One region of the Thioalkalivibrio sp. AKL12 genome, then DNA from elsewhere that is predicted to be linked to it. Evidence: predicted binding sites of a transcription regulator. Region 1 holds the regulator's gene; the other holds the start of a gene.
What was found. Region 1 encodes FNR, which switches genes on or off when oxygen is low (the NO sensors DNR and NnrR bind a similar motif). Its sites were predicted from a motif close to TTGATNTANATCAA; they were not measured.
Positions count from the first base shown of each region.

Region 2: a site for FNR is predicted at 886-899, ahead of hemN (oxygen-independent coproporphyrinogen III oxidase). Genes of this name have one in related genera too.

Region 1 is NZ_KB898892.1:140,391-144,984, reverse strand. It holds gene D579_RS0104380 (hypothetical protein) at 1-1,647, opposite strand, end outside; gene D579_RS0104375 (cyclopropane-fatty-acyl-phospholipid synthase family protein) at 1,779-3,017, opposite strand; gene fnr (fumarate/nitrate reduction transcriptional regulator Fnr) at 3,308-4,039, shown strand; gene D579_RS0104365 (DUF2390 domain-containing protein) at 4,032-4,514, shown strand; gene D579_RS0104360 (DUF2058 domain-containing protein) at 4,586-4,594, shown strand, end outside.
Region 2 is NZ_KB898899.1:60,104-64,697, forward strand. It holds gene hpnD (presqualene diphosphate synthase HpnD) at 1-796, opposite strand, end outside; gene hemN (oxygen-independent coproporphyrinogen III oxidase) at 974-2,362, shown strand; gene D579_RS0110065 (DUF2283 domain-containing protein) at 2,664-2,861, shown strand; gene hpnC (squalene synthase HpnC) at 2,910-3,773, opposite strand; gene gph (phosphoglycolate phosphatase) at 3,823-4,512, opposite strand; gene ubiG (bifunctional 2-polyprenyl-6-hydroxyphenol methylase/3-demethylubiquinol 3-O-methyltransferase UbiG) at 4,509-4,594, opposite strand, start outside.

The DNA.
Region 1 (4,594 bases):
CAGCCACTCGGCCATGCGCCCGAGATCCTGCCGGACCTTGCGCACCATGGCCGAGCCCAGGCCTGCCTTAGCATCCGCGCTCATGCCCACGTAGAGCCCGCCCAGATAGGCCGCGGGGTTGGCATAGATCGCGCGCTGGATACTGGGATTCGTAAGATCCACCAGCGGCTCCATGATCAAGGCGAGCTGGATCCCGATCCGCTTGGCGGTCTCCGCATCCAGTGCCGAGCCGCCAAAGTAAAACAGGTCACCCTCGCGCTCGATCTTGAGTTCCTTGAGGAAAGAGCAGAAGTGGCTGGCCAGTTTCAGCTTCTGGTCGTCGGTCAGCTCGATCAGCTCCTCGCTCACCCGGATGCCGCGCACGCTGCGCTTGAACCAGCGCTTCTCGCCGCGCTTCTCGACCTGCGCCCGGCGCAGGGCCTCCCAGCGTTCCACGGCGTTGGTGTAGCGGCTTTGCGCCTGCATCAGCTGATCGCGCGCCTCGCGCAGGTCCTCGACCCGACGCAGGGCGAGCCCCAGCATCTGCCCATCCGGCGAATTCTCCGAAGGTTCGAGATCCTCCAGACGCTGCACCGCCTCCAGCACCTGACGACCCAGGCTGACGACCGGCTCGCGCAGCGCCTGTGGATCCAGGCCCGACGCCTCGTGCTGGGACAGCAGGATGCCGAGCGAGCGCAGGCGGCTGACCACCCCGGCCTGAGCCACACGGAAGCGGTTGCCCTGGGATTCGAGGCGGTCCAGGGCCGCCCCGAGCTGCCAGCCCCCCGACCATTCGAAGCTCAGCCGCTTGATCTGGCGTCCGTTCACCAACTCGAAGGCGAGGACAAAGATCGCTTGTACGTCGTCGAGGGTGCAGCGCGCCAGGTCATCGGCGTCCGCGGCGGAGAACAGTCGATCCAGGAACTGATCCACCCGGCGCACACCGTCCTCCTGGGTTGGCGCCACGCCCCGCAGGCGGTCGCGCAGGAGATCCGCAACCTCCGGCGCCTCGTGATGCAGCTTCTCCAGGGCCGCGAGCCGGGAGTCCTCGGTCGCATCCACCAGATCCGCGACGCGCGAGCGCAGCCCCAGGCGACGATAAATCTCGATCTGCTCCGCGGCGGCCGCCAGGCTGGCATCGCCGGTCATCTCGCGCACCGCGACCGCCACGGCCTCGGGGGCGATATCCACTTCGTGCAGCAGGACTTGGGCTGCCTTGCGCCGGCGCATGTCCGGGGTCATCTCGCCCATCGCCAGGTCGCGGGTAACGAACAGCAGATCGGGCAGCAAGTCGATGGTGTTGCGCAGCTGATCGCGCGAGCGCTCCTGGCGCTTGCCCCGTGTGGCATCCGCGACGAAGCGCGCGACCAGGCCGATGACCCCGAACAGCAGGGTGTAAACGGCAAAGAAGATGAAGTTCTGTGCCGGGGCGGCGTGGCCGAAACCGAGGAAGTAGCCGCCCTGCATCGCCAGGAACGTGACCGGCCCGGCGGCCCACAGCAACTGGAGAAAGTTCAGCGACCAGGGTACGCGCCGTGCGGTGGCAGCCACCTCTGTAATGCGGCTGCGCCCGGCCGCCTCGATCAGGACGTGCTCCTGTGACGGTCCGCCGGCCTGCGGGCTTTCCTGGCCCTGTGCCTCCCTGCGTTTACGAAAGCGACCGAACACGCGCACCTGCTCCGGAATGGGTGGTTACCGCCGGCATGGCCGCAACGCTCCCCTTAGTGTAGGGAAACCGTGTTCGGTTCGCGCGCGCCGGGCGATACTCGCGCGAGCGGCCCGGCGCGTCCGATGCGCCCTCAGGCGGCGTCGCTGCGCTGTGCCCGGGCCTTCCCGGGCGGTGTGGAGATCACTTCGGGGGCATCGTCCCGATAGAGGTAATCGCGGGTCAGCGGCACCGCATCCTGCTGCTTGGCCATCTGCACGTGGAACACCACCTGATCCCACCAGCGGAAGGTGCCCTCGCAACTCGCCAGGTAGAACTCCCACATGCGGCAGAAACGCTCATCGAAGCGTTCGACGGCCTCGGCCCGCACCTTCTGGAAGCGACGATACCACTCGGCCAGCGTCTCGGCGTAATGCAGGCGCCAGAACTCGATATCGGTGGTGCACAGCGGCGTGGGCTCCAGCGCGCCCATCACCTCGGACAGGGCCGGCGTATACCCGCCCGGGAAGATGTACTTGCTCAACCACGGGTTGGAAGTGCCGGGCGGCTCCTGACGCCCGATGGTGTGCAGCACCGCGATGCCTTCCGGCTTCAGCAGATCATGCACGCGCCGGAAGAACGTCTCGTAGTTGGGCGTGCCCACATGCTCGAACATGCCGACGCTGACAATGCGGTCGTACTGGTCGTCGTGTTCGCGGTAGTCCTGATAGAGAAACCGCACTCGATCCTCGAGCCCCCGACGCTTGGCCTCGTCACGGGCAACCCGCAGCTGCTCCTTCGACAGCGTCACGCCGTCTACCTGCACGTCGGCATGCTCGGCGAGATGGAAGGCCAGACCGCCCCAGCCGCAACCGATGTCGAGCACGCGCATCCCCGGCTCCAGCATCAGCTTCTTGCGCAGCATCGCGCACTTGGCCTGCTGCGCCTCTTCCAGCGTCATATCCGGGCGCTCGAAATAGGCGCAGCTGTAGAACATGCCCTCGTCCAGGAACTGACGATAAAGCCACTCATCGACGTCGTAGTGATGGGCGATGTTCTGGTAGCAGCGCGCCACCTTGTTGCCCTGCTCGATCAGGGCCCGCAGCATGCGCACTGCAGGGTTGACCCGCTGCTTGAACATCGGCGCGAAGTTGCGCATGGCCACGTCGAGGAACACCTGCAGGCCCTCGGGGCCGGGCGACCACAGGCCGTCCATGTAGGTCTCGCCCAGCTGGAAGCCCGGGTCGCGCCCAATCTTGCGCAACGCCGCCCTGTCATGCACCTGCATGGTTACTTCCGGCGCGCCGTTCCCGAAACGCTGCTCACGGCCATCCGGATGCCGCAGCACGAAGGTCCCGTAGCGTATGTATTGCTCCAGTAACCGCTCGATCATCGCTCCCCCTGTCCTTGTTCTGGCAGTCGGGTCTCTCAGCCCCCACGCGTAATGCCGACCCTCACCATGCCGCAAATTTTAGACTCAGTCTAATTACCGATGGTCCGCATTGTCCACGCAGCCGCCGGAGGGAGGGGACCCCGAGTCATCTCGGGGCGCGACCCCCTGACCGACGGCAAAACCTTCTGTAATCGCCTACAACCCTTGGGGACAGTACCGCATTCCCGCCCCCGATGGCATACCCCGAAAATCGCTTTCCCCAACGTCGAAAAAACGGCTACCCTGCACCCATGACGCTACGACCCACTCAAGCCTGCCAGCACTGCACCCTGCGCCAGCTCTGCCTGCCTATGGGCCTGCCCCAGGATGAACTCTGGCAACTCGACCAAATCGTCCAGCAACGCCGGCCGATCGCCAAGGGTGCGCCCCTGTTCACCATGGGGACCAAGTTCGAAGCGCTGTACGCGGTCCGCACCGGGGCACTGAAAACGGTGCTGATCTCCGATGACGGGACCGAACAGATCACCGGCTTCTCGCTGGCCGGCGACCTCCTGGGGCTGGACGCGATCCACTCCGGCAAGCATCCGGTCAGTGCCATTGCGCTGGAGTCCACCAGCGTCTGCGCCGTGCCCTACGGGCATGTCGACGACCTCGCCGGCCGCCTGCCGACCTTCCGCCAGCACATGATGAGCGTGATGAGTCAGGAACTGGCCCAGGACGAAAGCCTGCACGCCTTGCTCGGCCAACGTACCGCGGAGCAGCGTCTGGCGACCTTCCTGATCGCCCTGTCGGAGCGTCATCGCGCCCGCGGCCTGTCCCCCGAACGGTTCTACCTGCCCATGTCCCGGGCAGACATCGCCAACCACCTGGGCCTGACCCAGGAAACCATCAGCCGGTTGTTTACTCAGCTGCGCAACCAGGGCGTAATCAACCTGCACACCCGGGACCTGGAGATCCTCCAGCCCGACGGCCTGCGCAACACGGCCGGGGTCACCTTCACCTCCGCCGCGAGCAGTGCCTGAAGCCGGGGACACCCCGGAGCCGGCCACGGACTTCGACGCCTTCTGGGCATTCGCCGACGCACTGTGGGTCGATCGCACCGCTCGCGAACGTCTGATGCGCTGGCAGGACGAATTTGGCGTGGACGTGATGCTGGCGTTGTTTGCCCTGTGGTACCCGCAGCCCCTCGGACCCTCGCAATGGCGCGTACTGCGGCAAACGGCCCGGCGCTGGCAGTCATCCTCCACCGAACGCCTCCGCGCACTGCGCCGGCGGCTCCACACCCCCGAGCGCAACGCGCTCTACCGCGAGGTGCTGGCACTGGAGCTTCAAAGCGAGCGGCTCGCCGGCCTGCAACTGCTCGCGGAGGCCCGGCGCGTGGCGCCGCAGACCACCCCCGCATTCGCCATCGACCGCCAGCGCCGATTGCACACCCTGTTCCCCGACCTGCCGGACGCCGAGATCCGCGACGGATTGCGCGAGTTCACGGCCGCCTGAACAGCACGTGGTGCACGCAAGGCCGCATTCCGGCTATCCTCCCCGCACATTGACCGAACACGGCAGGATTCATGTCGGAT
Region 2 (4,594 bases), on a different contig from region 1:
TGCGGATCGGGGTCAGGCGCACGCGGTGTTCCAGCACGCGGTAGCCATCGTCCGCGATCTCGTCGAGCAGGGTGCGGTAGATGGCCGCCATGATCAGGCCCGGGCGCTGGGCGTAGCGGTCGGCGTCCGGGAGGTGTTCCTCGGCGCGTTCGTAGTAGCGTTGTGCTCGTTCCGCCTGCTCCGCGAACAGGGCGCGGTGGCGGTCGTCGGTGATGTTGATCTGGAATTCCTCCGGCTTGACCCCGTGCTTGCTGAGCTCGTCCATGGGGATGTACACGCGGCCGCGCATGGCGTCCTCGTGCACGTCGCGCAGGATGTTGGTGAGCTGCAACGCCATGCCGAGGTCGTGGGCGTACTTGAGAGTGCGCCGATCGGTGTAGCCGAAGATGTGAGCGGACAGGATGCCCACGACGCTGGCCGCGCGGTAGCAGTACAGCGACAGCGTGGTGAAGTCCGGATAGCTGTCGTAGTCGAGATCCATTTGCATGCCGTCGATGATCTCGTCGAAGTACTCGCGCCCGAGGTCAAAGGCGGCGATGTGCGGCTGCAGGGCCTGGGTGATGGGGTGGCGGGGTTCGCCGGCGAACAGGCGTTCGATCTCCTGGCGCCACCAGTCGAGCTTGGTGCGCGCAATGCTCTCCTCGCTCACCTCGTCGACGATGTCGTCGACTTCCCGGCAGAAGGCGTACAGCGCCGTGATGGCGCGACGGCGATCCGGCTCCAGAAAGCGGAACGCGTAGTAGAAGCTGGAGCCGCTTTGCGCGGCCTTCTCCTCGCAATACTCGTCGGGGGACATGCGCTCTCGCGTGGCGGGTGTCGAACAGGGAGGAGAAGGCTAGCACAGGCAGCACAGGGGGCGGGAGAGGGCGCCCTGAAGGCGGATTGTTGACCTGTATCAAGCTCGGGTCCGGCCTGCGGCCGTAGTCTGCAGAACCAAGGTCGCGAGTGCGCGGCGACGGCTGTGGAGCTCCCAATGGAACAACGCCTGGTGTTTGATCCCGAAATCCTGCGCCGCTACGACGTGAGTGGGCCGCGGTACACGTCGTATCCCACCGCGCCACAGTTTCACGAGGGCTTCGACGACCGCGCCTATGCCGAGGCGGCGCAGGCGACCAACGGGGCCGATCCGGCGCGGCCGCTGTCCCTGTATGTGCATGTGCCGTTCTGCGACACGGTGTGCTTCTACTGCGCCTGCAACAAGGTCATCACCGGAAATTACCAGCGCGCTCAGCGCTACCTGCAGTATCTGGAGCGCGAGGCCGAACTGCAGGGCGAGCTGTTCGACCGGGAACGCACTGTCGGCCAGCTGCACTTTGGGGGGGGCACGCCGACTTATCTTGGCGATGACGATCTGCGCCGGGTGATGGCGACCCTGGCGAGGCACTTCCGCCTGGACGAAAGCGATGCCCGCGAGTTCTCCATCGAGATTGATCCGCGCGCGGTGCGGGCCGGGACCATCCCGCTGCTGGGCGAGCTGGGTTTTAACCGGATCAGCCTCGGGGTGCAGGATTTCGACCCGAACGTGCAGCGGGCGGTGAACCGCATCCAGCCGTTCGAGGTGACCGCGCGGGCGGTGGAGCAGGCGCGGGCCAACGGCTTCGAATCCACCAACCTGGACCTGATCTACGGCCTCCCCTTGCAGACGGTGGAGACCTATACCGCCACGCTGGAACGCGCGCTGGAGCTGCGCCCGGAGCGCCTGGCGATCTACAACTACGCGCACCTGCCGCAGATGTTCAAGACTCAGCGCCAGATCCGCGAGGCCGATCTGCCGGACGCCGCGGAGAAGCTGGCGATCCTCGAGACCACCATCGCTCGCCTGACCGATGCCGGCTATGTCTACATCGGCATGGACCACTTTGCCCTGCCGGACGACGAACTGGCCACGGCCCAGCGCGCCGGGACGTTGCAGCGCAATTTCCAGGGCTACTCCACACGGGCGGAGTACGACCTGGTGGCACTGGGTCCGACGGCCATCGGCAAGGTGGGCGCCACCTACAGCCAGAACCTGCGCGAGCTGGATGCCTATTACGCGCGGCTGGATGCCGGGCGCCTGCCGGTGTTTCGCGGACTCGAACTGAATGCCGACGATCGGTTGCGCCGGGACGTGATTACCGAGCTCATGTGCCATTCGCGCATCGATTTCGCCGCGATCGAGGCGCGCCACGGGATCGTGTTCGGAGAGGTCTTCGGGGATGCACTGGAGCGGCTTCAGGGCATGGAGGCCGATGGACTGGTACGCATCGGCGCGGAGCGCCTGGAGATCCTGCCGCGCGGGCGGTTGCTGCTGCGCAACGTCGCCATGGCCTTCGACGCCTACCTGAAGACGGAGAGCGCGCCGCGCTACAGCAAGGTAGTGTGAGCGGCTTGACGGCGATCGGTTCTCGGCGGAAGCTTTGAACAATAGCAACCGGTAACAGGGACGTTCCGGTGAAGACGACACGTTACTTCGAGACTGTACGCGAGAGGCCGGATCGGCGAATGATCCGGAATCACTGGATCAGTAGTGTAATCGACCAACCGTTGTGCGAAGAAGTCCAAGGCGATGGGCGTATCCGCAGATGGGCTCGTGTCGAGGAGGCTGAAGGACGCTACCTTCGCGTTGTTCTGCTGCCGGATGGAGAAACCGTTCACAACGCCTTTTTCGATCGAGGGTTCCAGCCATGAAACTCCAGTACTTCGGGGATACGGATACGCTTTATATCGAATTCCGAGGCGATAGCGTGGCCGAAACCCGCTCGCTTGACGAGAACACTACCCTGGATGTCGATGCCAGTGGTGGTGTTTGCGCCATTACCTTTGAGCACGCAAGCGAACGAACTGACCTCCAGCACCTTACGGTCGAGGGCATTGCCGCTTGATGCCTTTTAAGCCCTCAGCTTAACCAGGGGTTCTCGGCGGCTCGATCCCTACGGTCTTCGGCGGCGCGGTCGGAGGCTGTGGCTCAGGATGATCCAGGCGTCGCGGGTGCGCAGGCGCGGGCGGGCGAAGACGTCATCCTGCTGCCGCAGCCGCCAGAGGATGCGCGCCCCGCCGTTGATGATCGCTCGGATCTCCAGCCCCATGCGTCCGCGCAGCAGCCCGCCCAGCGGCGCCCCGGCGCGCAGCAGCCGGTCGGCGCGGGCGTATTGAAACTGCATCAGGTTGCGTAGCTGGAAGGTGGTCTGCCCAGTGGCCAGCATCGCTTCGGTCACGCCGTACTGGTCCATCTCTTCCTGCGGCAGGTAGATGCGGTTGTTCTCCCGCAGGTCCTGCTGCAGGTCCTGATAGAAGTTGATCAGCTGCAGCGCCGAGCAGATGGCGTCCGAGTACCCCAGCATCTCGTCGGTCGGGTTGCCGTTCAGGTGCAGCATGAGCCGGCCAACCGGGTTGGCCGAGCGGCGGCAGTAGTCCATGATCTCGCCGAAGGTCGCATAGCGGGGTTGTTCCAGGTCCTGCAGGAAGGCGTCGATCAGGTCGGAAAACGGCGCGGCCGGCAGGTCGAAGCGGGCGCGGGCGTCCGCCAGGGCAATCCATTCGGGTTCGTGCTCGGCGGCGGGGTCTTCCAGGATCTGCACGCGTTCCTGCATCGCCAGCAGTGCCTGGCGCCGCTCGGCGACCGGGCGCGGGTCCTCGTCGGCCAGGTCGTCGGCGTCGCGGGCGAAGCAGTAGATCGCCGCCACGGGGCCGCGCAGGCGGCTGGGCAGCAGCCAGGAGGCCACGGGGAAGTTCTCGTAATGCGCCTTGGCACGCTGGCGACAGTGGCGGTAGGCCGAACGGATACGGGGCGACATGGGTGCTCAGACCCTGTTTCCGGCGTGCGGGGCGCCGAGGTGGGCGGATTCAGCTCGCAAGCCCGGGCTCCGTGGCGGCTCCGTCGGCGTACCAGGCCCAGAAGTCGTTCGGCTGTTCCAGGGCGGCATCGGCGCCCCATTGATCCGGACGCTGGTTGGCGTCGATGTAGCCCCAGTTGGCGATCAGGGTGGGCATGCCGGCGGCCCGTCCGGCCGCGATGTCGCGTTCTGCATCGCCCCAGTAGCAGTGGCGTTCCGGCGGCAGGCCGGTCTGGCGTGCGGCCAGCCACATGGGTTCCGGGGCGGGTTTGCGCTGGGGCAGGGTATCGCCGCTGACGACGGCTGCCATGCGCGCATGCAGCCCGAGGGCCTCCAGCAGCGGATCGGTCAGCCAGCCCGGCTTGTTGGTCACCACGCCGACGGGCCAGCCGCGGGCCTCGCAGGTGTCCAGCAGGTCCGCGAGTCCGGGAAACAGGGCGGTGGTCCGGCACAGGTCGCGGGCGTAGATCTCCAGGTAGCGCTTCTTGAGATGCTCGGCGAAGGCGGGATCGGCGTCCGGGAAGGCGAGATCCACCAGGGCCCGGGACCCGTGGGAGACAAAGTTACGCACGACCTCGAACGCCAGCGGCGCACGGTCGTGTTCGGCCATCAGGGTGACCAGGGCCGCATGCATGTCGGGAGCGGTGTCCAGCAGGGTCCCGTCGAGGTCGAACAGGACCGATCCCAGTTCGCGGGTCATTCGTCGGTGCCGGCTTCGTCGCGGCGGGCGGCCATCAGGTAGTTCACGTCGGTACGGGCGACCAGACGATACCGCCCGCTCA